DNA from 2 places in the Nocardioides proteolyticus genome. Region 2 is predicted to be linked to the other one. Evidence: predicted binding sites of a transcription regulator. Region 2 holds the regulator's gene; the other holds the start of a gene.
The links. The regulator LexA, encoded in region 2, represses DNA repair genes until DNA is damaged. The targets are predictions, from matches to a motif close to TCGAACANNTGTTCGA.

Region 1 (5,886 bases), on a different contig from region 2:
AGTGGTTGCCGAGGTCGCTGTGGCGCCGGCGGTGAGAGCAGCCCGAGGGGGCTAGAAGCCGCCGCTCTCCTTGCGGCGGCGCCAGCGCGCCTGGAGCGTGTCCATGAAGCCGGACGACCGGACCGGCGCGCGGCCCCCGCGGCCACGAGAGCTGCTGCGGCCCCCGTCGACGACGCCGAACCCGGAGGGGTGAGCGGCCATCCGCGGGTCGGTGCCGGTGCGCTGTCCGCGCAGCGCACTGAGCAGCATCGTGGCGGACAGCAGCATGATCACGAAGCCGGCGACGCCGACAGGCCAGTAGCTGCTGATCGCACCTGCCATCATCACCGTCACGCCGATGGCGAAGACCAGACCCGCGACGAGTGCTCGTCGCCGCGCCGCCTGCCGGAGCGTGGTGCCGCGCAGGGTCGAGGCGAACTTCGGGTCCTCCTCGCTGAGGGCGCGCTCCATCTGCTCGAGCAGTCGCAACTCCTCTTCCGAGAGTGGCACCAGTTCCCTCCGACACGTCCAGGGCGGAAGTCCGCCAATGGGTCCTCCAAGTGTAGGCAGGCATTCGCCGGCGGGGTAGGCCGTCCCCCGAAATTGTGCGGTCCACGTCACTTCGTGGACCGCGGGGCGGACGCCGGTCAGGGCGCGGAGCGCCGCAGCAGGCTGGCGCGGCGGACGGCGGCCTGACCGAACCGGCTGGTCGCCCGGTCGACCGCCCGGTCGGCGTCGGGCCAGCCGGGGTCGCGCTCACCGAGGGCGAGCTGCCGCCCGTCCCCCGGCCGTTTGCGCCGCAGGCCCTCGACGCGCACGCCGACCAGCCGCACCGCGGGGCGCCGAGGACGTAGGGCGTCGAGCAGGACGTCGAGCAGCCCCACGGCCACGGCATACACCTCCTGGGACACGTCGGTCGGCTCCGCCAGCGTCCGCGACCGGTGGACGGTGCTGAAGTCGCCGAACCGCACGGTGATCGCGACGGTGCGACCGACCTTGCCGGCCGCGCGCAGCCGGCTCGTGACCCGGGCGCTGAGCCGCAGCAGCTCCCGGCGGAGGGCACCGCGGTCGCGGACGTCGACCGCGAGGGTGTGCTGGGCCCCCATGCTGCCCTCGGGCTCTCCCTCGCCGAACCCGAAGACGCCGGCGCCTCCCGGGCGGAGCCGCGTGCGGTCGGCTCCCCACGCCAGCGCGTGCAGGTGGGAGCCGAGGTGCGGGCCGAGCAGCCGGCGCAGCTGGTCGACCGGGAGCGCGGCGACGTCGCCGACGGTGACCAGGCCCAGGCGGCGCAGGCGGTCGCGCGTGGCCGCACCGACGCCGTAGAGATCGCCGACGTCGAGCGGGTGCACCTCGGCGACGAACCGCTCGGGAGGGATGATCCGCACGCCGTCGGGCTTCGCCTGCCGACTGGCCAGCTTGGCGACCGACACCGACGCAGCGATGCCGACCGAGCAGGTGATGCCGTGCTCGGCTCGGATCCGGGAGCGGACGCGGGCGGCGATCGCCTCGGGCGGCCCGAACAGGCGCACCGCGCCACGCACGTCCAGGAACGCCTCATCGAGGGAGGTGACCTCCACGATCGGGGTGATGGCGCGGAACGTCTCCATGATCGCCCGCGACACCGGCGTGAGCAGGTCGAAGTCCGGTGGCATGGTCACCGCCTGCGGACACAGCCGGCGCGCCTCGACGCCGGGCATGCCGGAGCGGATGCCGAAGCGGCGGGCGGGGTAGTTGGCCGAGAGCACGACGCCGCGGTGCCCGCCGCCCACCACCACCGGCACGTCGTGCAGCTCGGGGCGGTCGCGCACCATCACCGAGGCGTAGAACGCGTCCATGTCGACGTGCAGGATCGGGCAGCGCAGCGGCTGCGACGGCCGCGGCGACCGCGGCGACCGCGGCGACCGCGGCGACCGCGGCGACATCGTCACGCCGCTCCCGGGAGCGACTCAGCCGCGCGTGGCCAGCAGGTGCAGCTGCGCGGCGAGGGGGAGGTACTCCGGCCGCTCCGCCACCGCGCGCTCGAGCTCGACCAGGGCCGTGGCAGCCCCCGGCTCGAGATCCACCAGCGCGGCCGGGACGAGGTCGGTGAACACGCGCACGCCGTGGACCGTGGTGACGGCGAGGTCGGCGTCGCGGAGCAGCGACATGATCTCGACCGCGGTGAAGCGGCGGCCGGTGCGGGCGTCGACCGGCTCCTGGTCGTCGAGCAGCGCCCGCGCCTGCTGGAAGTGACCGGCCATCGCCCGGGCGACCACGGCGGCGTGGCGCTGGCCGACCACGAGGCTGAGCGTGCCACCCGGCCGGAGGACCTCGGCGACGTGCCGCAGGGCGACCACCGGATCGGCCACCTCGAGCACCCCGTGGCACAGGACGACGTCGGCGGTGGCGGCACCCACCACGTCGACCAGGTCGGTGACGTCGCCCTGGAGGCCCGAGACGTCGACGTCCACCTCGCGCGCGCGACGCGCCAGCGCGGCGAGCGCGTCGGGGCTCGGGTCGACGACCCGGACCCGGTGCCCCGCCTCGGCCAGCCGTACGGCGAACCCGCCGGTGCCGCCGCCGAGGTCGACCACGTCGCGCGGGTCCCCGGCGAGCGCGGCCTCGAGGGCGTCCCAGACGACGGCGGTCCGGACCGAACCGCGCTGCTCGCGAGCCATGCGGTCACCCTACTGATCCCGCTCGGCGCGTGCGTCGCCGACGGCGCCACGCCGCCGCTCACCTCATCCGGCGGCGCGGCCCGCGAGCTGGTCGCCGACCGGCGCGTGCGGAGCCAGGCCAAGCGACTGCTCGACCACCGCGAGGAAGCGATCGGCATCACGCACGAGGTCGTCGGCCTCGCGCTCGGTGACGGCGCGGGAGGAGCCCGCCTCGGCGGCGGCCCGCTTGGCCGCGCCCGCCGCAAAGTAGGTGGCCCACTCCCCCATCTCGGGCGCGACCTCGGTGAGCAGCACCCAGGCGTTCTTCTGGTGGCGCCGGCGACCGGACGCGGGGCGGGCGCGCGCGGCCAGCAGCGCCGCAGCCGCCCTCAGCGCCGCGACGTGGGCGCAGGCGTAGCGGGTCGCGACGTCACGGGCGACGACCGCCTCGCTCAGCGACTCGGCCGCGCGCAGCAGGTAGTTGTGCGTGGTCGCCGGCAGCGTGTGCGGGCTGAACGGGTCGATGGTCTGCTGAGCCACGGTGTCCTCCTCCAGAGCGGGCGGCTCCGGCGGAGGCGGGGGGTCGAGTGCGCCTCCGCCGGAGAGTCGTTCGAACACGTGTTCGAACACTCCCGAAGGTACACCCCTCCCCCGACAGGGCTCAAGAGCCGCGTGCGCCGTCCCGGTCGGCGGCGCGGCGCTCGCGCTCCTCGGGCGGATAGGCCGCCTCGCGGACGAAGTGGCGGCTCTGCGGATGCCAGACGAAGACCAGCGTCACCGCGCTGACCACGGCGGCGGCGATGGCCGACCACTTGACCATGGTCGGCGGCGCGGTGCGGACCGTCGCCACGGTGACGAGGAAGATCCCGACCACGATGGCGGCCAGCGAGTGGCGCGCCCAGTTGTGCCCGTGGCGGAACAGCGGGATCAGCGTGGCGGCGAGCACGGCCGTGACGCCGTACAGCACCAGGATCACGGGCACGAACTCGACCGGCTGCACCGTGCTGTCGCCGTCCTGCATCGGCGACCAGACCATGCCGAGGTCGTCGCGGTAGACCACGACGAGCACGCACACCACCAGCCCGGCAGCCACCAGGAACCACAGCAGCCAGGTCGCGATCTCCACCGCCGGCGGTCGCTTGGTCATCGTTCCTCCCAGTTGCCTCGATAGGGTCGCCCCCATGTCGGAGCATCCCTCGATCACCCGGTTCCGCGAGGAGCACCACCGCCGGGGCGGAACCGGTGAGATCGTCATTCTGCCCGACTCGGTGCACACCGCCGCACTGGCCGCGGAGGCGCTGGGCTGCGAGGTCGGGGCCATCGCCAACAGCCTGCTCTTCGACGCCGACGGATCACCGGTGCTGATCCTGACGTCCGGCGCCCACCGCGTGGACACCGCCCTGGTCCGCGGCCGGATCGGCGGTCCCGAGCTGCGCCGCGCCACGCCCGCGTTCGTCAAGGAGCACACCGGCCAGGCGATCGGCGGGGTCTCCCCCATCGGACACCCCGCGCCGGTCCCGACCTACCTCGACACCTGGTTGCGGAAGTACGACGTGGTGTGGGCCGCGGCCGGTCACCCGGCCGCGGTGTTCGCCACCTCCTACGACGAGCTGGTCGCGCTCACCGGCGCGACCACGATCGACGTCGAGTAGGCGCCGTGGCACGCATCGTCGTCATCGGCGGGGGCCTCGGTGGCATGGCGGTCGCCGCGCGCCTCGCCAAGCAGCGCCACGAGGTCGCGCTGCTCGAGGCGTCCGGACGGCTCGGCGGCGCCCTGGCGCCGGTGCACCAGGACGGCTACACGTGGGACGGCGGCCCGACGTCCACCCTGCTGCCCGCAGCGTTGCGCGACCTCTTCCGCAAGACCGGCCGCCCCCTGGAGACCGAGCTGGGGGCCGAGCTGGAGCCGCTGGACGTGCTGCGCGAGCACCGCTTCGCCGACGGCACCACCCTCGCGCTGCCCGGCGGGTCCCGCGCGGCCCAGATCGAGGCGTTCGACGAGCTCGACGCGGGTCTCGGCGACAGGTGGGCCCAGCACGTCGACCTCTACGGACCGGTGTGGGACGTGCTGCGCCGTCACTACGTCGAGGTCCCGTGGGACCCGCACGCCCCGGCCGCCGTGCCGCAGGAGCTGGCGTCCCTCTTCGGCCTCCGCGAGACGATGCACCGCCGGCTGCGGCACGACTTCCGCGACGACCGGCTGGCCCTGGTGGCCGGCCATGCGGCCGTGTCCGAGGGCCACGACCTGCGGAACGTGCCGGCCTGGGTCGGCGTCACCAGCTATCTGGAGCAGTGCTTCGGCGGCTGGCGGGTGCCGGGCGGCATGCGCCGCCTGGTCGAGCTGCTCACGGCGCGGCTGGCGACCCGCGGCGTCACCGTCCGCACCGGGCTGGAGGTGCGCGACCTCGTCGTCCGGTCAGGGCGGGTGGCGGCCGTCCGGACGGCGGAGGGCGACGCCGACGCCGACGCCGTGGTCGTGGCGGTCGACCCGCGCCGGCTCCCCGCGCTGGCGCCGTACGTCGAGCGCACCATGCCCGCAATCCCGCCCGTCGTCGCGCACCTCGGGCTCGACGGCGACGTCCCGGACCTCACCCACGACGTGGTGTTCCACGCCGAGCCGCTGCTGACGGTCCGGCCGGGTGGCGTCGGGCCCGACGGGCTACCGGGCTGGACGCTCCACGGGCGGGGCAAGATCGCCGAGGACATGGTCGTCGCGCTCGCCCGCCACGGGATCGACGTCCGCGACCACGTGGTCACCCGCGTCGACCTCTCCCCCCGCCAGCTCGTCGAGCAGTGGCACGGCTCCCCCATGGGCGTGCTGTGGCAGGGCCGCGGGACGGTGCGCCGGAGACTGGGGCCGACGACTCCGGTCGGCGGCGTGTACGTCGCCGGCGCGCACGCCGCACCCGGCGCGGGCGTGCCGTTCGTGACGCAGTCGGCGGCGCTGGTGACCCAGGTGATCGGGCCCGCCTGAAGATCCTCGGGCGGAGCCCTCAGTGGGGCAGGCCGAGCGCCTCGTAGATCTCGCGGGTCGCCTTCGACCGGTTGAGCGTGTAGAAGTGCAGGCCGGGTGCGCCGCCGGCGAGCAGGTCGCGGCACAGCTCGGTGGAGATCCGGATGCCCTCGGCCCGCAGCGCGGCCGTGTCGTCGGCGAGCGGCTCGATCCGGGCGAGCACCTCGTCGGGCATGGCACGGCCGGAGAGCTCGACCATGCGGTGCATCGAGCGCAGGTTCAGGATCGGCATGATCCCCGGCACGATCGGCATGTCCA
Region 2 (5,886 bases):
CGGGCCGGCCCTTGCACGCCTTGCGGACGCCGGCGACGGCCTTCTCGCGGTGGAACGGCTCGGTGGCGCCGGAGCGCTTGAGCACCGTCAGCTGCATCGCCTCGACGGTGGTGAACCGCTTCTCACACTCCTGGCACACCCGGCGGCGGCGGATCGAGCAGCCGTCGTCGGCAACGCGGGAGTCGAGGACCCGGGTGTCGTCGTGCTTGCAGTACGGACAGTGCATCGGCTCCCCCTCCCGGGTCCGCTGGCTGTGGAGATCAACCGGCCGGCTGTGCAGAACCACCCGGCCGCCTGTGCACTCCACGCCCCCGCTCTGTGAACTAGATGTGGAGAACTACATCGTTGTAACTACTAGATGTAGTGGTAACCGTACGCCCCGGCCACGAGGGGTGCAAGCGGAACGCCGGACGAGTCGGGCACAAATTTTCCGCGGCCGTGTTTGCGCAGGTCACCACGCAGGAACGCTGTTCCCCGTACCGTTCAGCACGGGCGTGTCGTCTCGGAATCCGCCCGCCTCTCGTCGGCCTCGGGGCCGCGCCCCCGCATGCTCGCCTGTGCAGGCGAGCCGACTCAGGAGATCCCCCATGCGCAAGTCGTCCTCGTCCCGTCGCGCCCGTCGCGCCCTCGCCGCGACCGCCGTCGCCGTCGCCCTGCCCCTCGCGCTCACCGCCTGCGGTGAGGCTGCCGAGCAGGCCACGGAGAAGGCGATCGAGCAGGCCGCCGAGGAGAACGGCGAAAAGGTCGACGTCGACCTCGACGAGGACGGGGGCTACTCCGTGGAGGGCGAGGACGGTTCCTTCTCCAGCGGAGCGAAGATCCCCGACGACTTCCCCGACGACGTGCCGGTCGTCGGCGAGGTCACCTACGGCATCGCCAACGAGTCGGACGGCACCAAGTCCTGGCAGCTGGCCGCCACGGAGGACGGGTCCGCGCAGGACGTCTACGCCGAGGCCAAGAGCGCGCTCGAGGACGCCGGCTTCGAGGTCGGCGAGGGTCAGGAGTACGGCGAGCTGGCGACCCTCAGCAACGGCGAGTACGAGGTCGTGCTGTCGGTCGGCGACAATGGCGACGGCAGCGCCGGGATCTCCTACGCGGTGACCGAGAGCGCCTGACCGCCGATCGCCCGCACCCTCCGGCGGGTTGGTCACCGCACCCAGACACCCATCGGACACAATGACCGCCGTGGGAGCAGGGAAGCGGGCGGGCGACAGGCCGAAGCGGCGGTTCCGAGCCGACCTGCTCCTGCTCGCGGTCGGCATCACCTTCGCGATCGTCGCTTGGGGATACCTGGTCTTCGCCGCGATCGACTTCGGCGCGACGGCCCGGCACGAAGGCGACAAGGCCGCCTGGGGCTTCCTCGCCGTGGCGGCCCTGGGAGCCATGCTCTGCCTCTTCCTCGCGTTCATGCTGGCCGTGCGGTTCGCGCGGGCGATCGGGCTGGCCGCGGCGCCGGAGCCGAAGCCGAAGCGCGATCCCTCCACGCCGAAGGGCGGCAAGCGCGCCGCTCGCTAGTCGAGCCTCGCCGACGGGGAGGCGCTCGCTCCGGCCTCGAACAGCGCGAGGGGCGAGGCCGGGGTCGGTGGCCTCGCCCCTCGCCTTCCCCTGTGGGCCCGGGGTCGGTGGGCCCGTTCGCGTCCGCCGGGGTCGAGGCGGCGGACGGGTCGGTGGCGGCTGCGACGGCAGCCGGGTGCTACTCCGCTGCCGGCACCCGCAGCTCCTGGCCGGCGTAGACCAGGCTCGAGTCCAGCGTGTTGAGCCGCTGGATGCGCTCCATCATGTCGCGCACGTCGCCGGCACCGGTGGCCGCGGCCGCCTCGCTGGCGATGTCCCACAGCGTGTCGCCGGGGGCGACGGTGACCACCTCGACCTGGGCCGCCGCTCCCCGCTCGTCGGTGGCCACGGAGCCTCCGGCGAGCGCCACGACGAGGGCGGCGAGGAGCGCCAGCGCGATCACCAGGACGGCCAGCCGGCCCCGGCGGGTCAGGCGGACCTGACCGGACGGGCGGGCGGCACGAGAGGGGCGGGAAGGGTCGGAAGGGTGGGCGGGGCGGGCGGAGACGTGCGGGGCGAGGGTGATCGTGCTCATGGTGACCTCCGGGGGAAGGAGCGGGTGGGTCGCGGAGCGATGTCTACGCAGTCGGTCCGACACAAGCCGGTCGATCATGCGTTCGATCGAACATGTGTACGAGGCTAGATCATGTGTTCGAACAAGTCCAGCCCCTCGTCGAACGTGCGTTCGAAGGGACGAGGGCGACACGCCGTTCGAACAGACGTTTGAAACCGGCCCGCGTCTTCGGTTAGCGTCGGCACATCGACACACCGGAACTGGAGGGCACTCAGATGGCCGACAAGAAGGCGGGCCGCGGCGTGGCCGAGCTGCCCGACGGGCCCCCCGACGCCACCGGTCTCACCCCCCGGCAGCAGCGGGTGCTGGCCCACATCAAGGACAGCATCGAGAAGCGGGGCTACCCGCCGAGCATGCGCGAGATCGGCCAGGCGGTCGGCCTCACGAGCACCTCCAGCGTCGCCCACCAGCTCCGGGTCCTCGAGGAGAAGGGCTACCTCAAGCGCGACCCCAACCGGCCGCGCGCACTCGAGGTGTTCCTCCCCGAGGTGATGGCGGCGCGCAAGGCGATCGGCAACGTCGCCGACCCCGAGCAGACCGGGTTCGACGAGACGGGCATCGGTGACGCCGCTCCCGTGCCCGCGAACGTGCCCGTGGTCGGCCGGATCGCCGCCGGTGGCCCCATCCTCGCCGAGGAGCGCGTGGAGGACGTCTTCCCGCTCCCCCGCCAGCTCGTCGGCGACGGCCAGCTCTTCCTGCTCGAGGTCAGCGGCGAGTCGATGATCGACGCCGCGATCTGCGACGGCGACTACGTCGTCATCCGCCAGCAGCCCACCGCCGAGAACGGCGAGATCGTCGCGGCGATGATCGACGGCGAGGCGACGGTCAAGACCTTCCAGCGCAAGGACGGACGGGTGTGGCTGCTGCCGCACAACCCGGCCTTCGAGCCGATCGACGGCACCCACGCCACCATCCTCGGCAAGGTCACCGCCGTCCTCCGCCGCGTCTAGCCGCTCGGCCCGGCACCGGGAACGACACGTCGGCTCGGGCGATAAATGCCTCGTTCGCGGGCCGACAACGTAAAGTCGCCGGGTCACTCGTCGCCGACCCGCGAAGGCCGCACCCCATGACCTCCAGCAGCCGGTCCCCCCTCTCGGGGCTGCTCCTGTCCCTCGTCGCCAGCCTGCTCGTCATGCCGCTGCTGGGCGGCGCCGCGCAGGCTGATGAGACCGGTCCCGCCGACCCCACCGCGCCCGGCGCCACCGCCGGCCCGGGCGACCCCGCGGAGGTCGCAGAGAAGACGCTGGAGAAGGTCGAGGGCCTCATCGACGGCAGCACGCCGCCGCCGGTGGACCACAACCCCGACGACGGTCACGAGACGCACAAGGACCTCACCCTCGAGCTGCGCGACCTCGCGGCCGTGAAGGACGACCTCCCCCGCCACCGGCAGGCCGACGCCGAGCGGATCCTGGCCCGCCCGGACGGCTCCGACGGCGGGTGCGACGGCATCGCCTGCTGGAGCCGCCAGGCGTCGGACGCCCGCAAGTGCGGCACCCGGGTCTGCGTGCACTGGGTGCGCGAGTCCTACGACCGGGCCTCGGACGCCTACGCCGCCAAGGTGCTGCGCGTCACCAACAGCGTCGCCGAGCGCTACAAGCGGGCCGGCTACCGCGCGCCGAAGAACGACCGCGGCCGCGGGGGCAGCTGGAAGCTGGACATCTACCTCGCCGACATCGGCAGCATGGGCTACTACGGCTACTGCACCAGCGACCGCGGCGTCTCCCGCCACGCGCCGTACGCCGCCTACTGCGTGCTCGACAACGACTACTCCGCAGCCGAGTACGGCACCAGCGCCAGCTCCTCGGACCTGCTGAAGGTCACCGCCGCCCACGAGCTCTTCCACGCCGTCCAGTTCGCCTACGACGCCTACGAGGACAGCTGGTTCATGGAGGCCACGGCGACCTGGGCGGAGGACGAGATCTACGACTCGGTCGACGACAACCGCTACTACCTGCGCTACGGCCCGCTGGCGCGGCCGGACCAGCCCCTGAACCTCGCCGCCGGCGGATCGGAGTACGGCGCCTGGATCTTCTTCCGCCACCTCACCGAGCGCTTCAGCTACTCCCAGGCCGGCCTGCCGGTGATCGTCCGGAAGATGTGGACGAATGCCATAGGCGCGGGCGACGACGGGTACTCGCTGCCCGCCATCGAGGCCGCCCTGGCCGAGCGCGGCACGGACCTATCGACGCAGCTCTCGAGCTTCGCGGCCCGCAACCGGCAGCCGGCGCGGTACTACGAGGAGGGAGCGGCCTATCCGGTCGCCGCTCCCGCCCAGATCAACCGAATCACCGCACGGGCTCGGGAGAAGAATCTCCGCTTCCCGGTGAACCAACTGGCGGCGAAGACGCTGCGCTACGTGCCGTCGGGCGCCATGGGGAAGACCTGGAAACTCCGGATCGACGTTGCCCTCGACGCGGGGGCGGACAGCGCGGCCATCATCACGGTCAAGCGCAAGGGCCGCGCCCCGACCATGCACCGGCTGCGCCTCGACGGCGCAGCGGCAGCCACGACGACCCGCGGCTTCGGCAGCCGGGTGGACTGGATCGAGGCCACCGTGGTGAACGCCGATCAGCGCCAGACCGACTGCTACACGATCAACGATCCCACGTTCACCTGCCGCGGCTACCCGCTCGAGGAGAGCGTGCGGCAGCTCGTCAACGTGCGCGCCTATCACTGACCGGCGGCCGCCGACAGGCGCGCAAGCGCCTTCCGCACCACCTGCGGGTCCGTGGTCGGCCACATCGGCGGCAGGCTGGCCTTGAGGAACGAGCCGTAGCGCGCCGTCGCGAGCCTCGGGTCGAGCACCGCCACGACACCCCGGTCGGCGTGCGTGCGCACCAGCCGGCCGGCGCCCTGCGCCAGGAGCAGCGCGGCGTGGGTGGCGGCGACCTGCATGAAGCCGTTGCCGCCGGCCTTGTCGACGGCCTTCTGGCGCGCCGACATCAGCGGGTCGTCGGGGCGCGGGAACGGGATCCGGTCGATGATCACCAGCTGGCAGGTGTCGCCCGGGACGTCGAGGCCCTGCCAGAGGCCGAGCGTGCCGAACAGGCAGGTGTGGGGGTCGTCGACGAACTGCCGGGCCAGCTCGGGCAGCTGCGCGTCACCCTGGGCCAGCGTGGTCAGGTGCGGCAGCCGGGCGCGCACGTGCTCGGCCGCCGTCTCCGCGGCGCGGCGGCTGGAGAACAGCCCGAGGGTGCGGCCCTCGGCGGCGTCCACCAGCTCGGTGATCTCGTCGAGCTGGGCCCGGCCCAGGCCGTCGCGCCCCGGCGGTGAGAGGTGGCGGGCGACGTACAGGATCGCCTGCTTGGGGTAGTCGAACGGGCTGCCGACGTCGATGCCGACCCACGGCTGCGCGTCGTCGGGGAGGTCGTCGGGGCTCGTCGCGGTCGATGCGCGGCCTCCTCGACCAGCCGGTGCCAGGCGCTCGGACGGCTTGAGGCCGACGCCGGTGGCGATGGAGTCGAAGTCGCCGCCGAGCATCAGCGTGGCCGAGGTGAGCACGACGGTGTTGTCGGCGAGCAGCTTGTCGCGCATCGGGCCCCACACCTGCAGGGGCGCGACGCACAGGCGTGGCGGGATCCGGTCGGTGCCCTCGCTCAGCCACAGCACGTCGGACTCCGAGCAGGCCGCCATCCGCTCCGCGGTGGTGAAGACCTCCTGCACCGACGCCTTCGCCTGCGACAGGCCGGCATCGGGATCGCCGCCCGGCTCGGCCCGCGGGAAGGCCGAGACGCACGCCCGCGCGGCGTCGCGGACGA

Region 1: a site for LexA is predicted at 3,226-3,241, ahead of ACPOLA_RS05360 (SAV_6107 family HEPN domain-containing protein). Genes of this name have one in related genera too.

Annotation. Positions count from the first base shown of each region.
Region 1 is NZ_JBNBPO030000006.1:81,917-87,802, reverse strand. Features, by position in the region: gene ACPOLA_RS05380 (transglutaminase TgpA family protein) at 1-35, shown strand, start outside; gene ACPOLA_RS05375 (SCO2097 family morphological protein) at 52-489, opposite strand; gene dinB (DNA polymerase IV) at 627-1,901, opposite strand; gene ACPOLA_RS05365 (class I SAM-dependent methyltransferase) at 1,926-2,636, opposite strand; gene ACPOLA_RS05360 (SAV_6107 family HEPN domain-containing protein) at 2,700-3,155, opposite strand; gene ACPOLA_RS05355 (hypothetical protein) at 3,277-3,762, opposite strand; gene ACPOLA_RS05350 (YbaK/EbsC family protein) at 3,797-4,267, shown strand; gene ACPOLA_RS05345 (phytoene desaturase family protein) at 4,273-5,589, shown strand; gene metF (methylenetetrahydrofolate reductase [NAD(P)H]) at 5,609-5,886, opposite strand, start outside.
Region 2 is NZ_JBNBPO030000036.1:12,876-18,761, reverse strand. Features, by position in the region: gene nrdR (transcriptional regulator NrdR) at 1-226, opposite strand, end outside; gene ACPOLA_RS17560 (hypothetical protein) at 588-1,115, shown strand; gene ACPOLA_RS17555 (hypothetical protein) at 1,186-1,515, shown strand; gene ACPOLA_RS17550 (LysM peptidoglycan-binding domain-containing protein) at 1,694-2,089, opposite strand; gene lexA (transcriptional repressor LexA) at 2,344-3,078, shown strand; gene ACPOLA_RS17540 (MXAN_6640 family putative metalloprotease) at 3,195-4,805, shown strand; gene ACPOLA_RS17535 (ATP-dependent DNA helicase) at 4,799-5,886, opposite strand, start outside.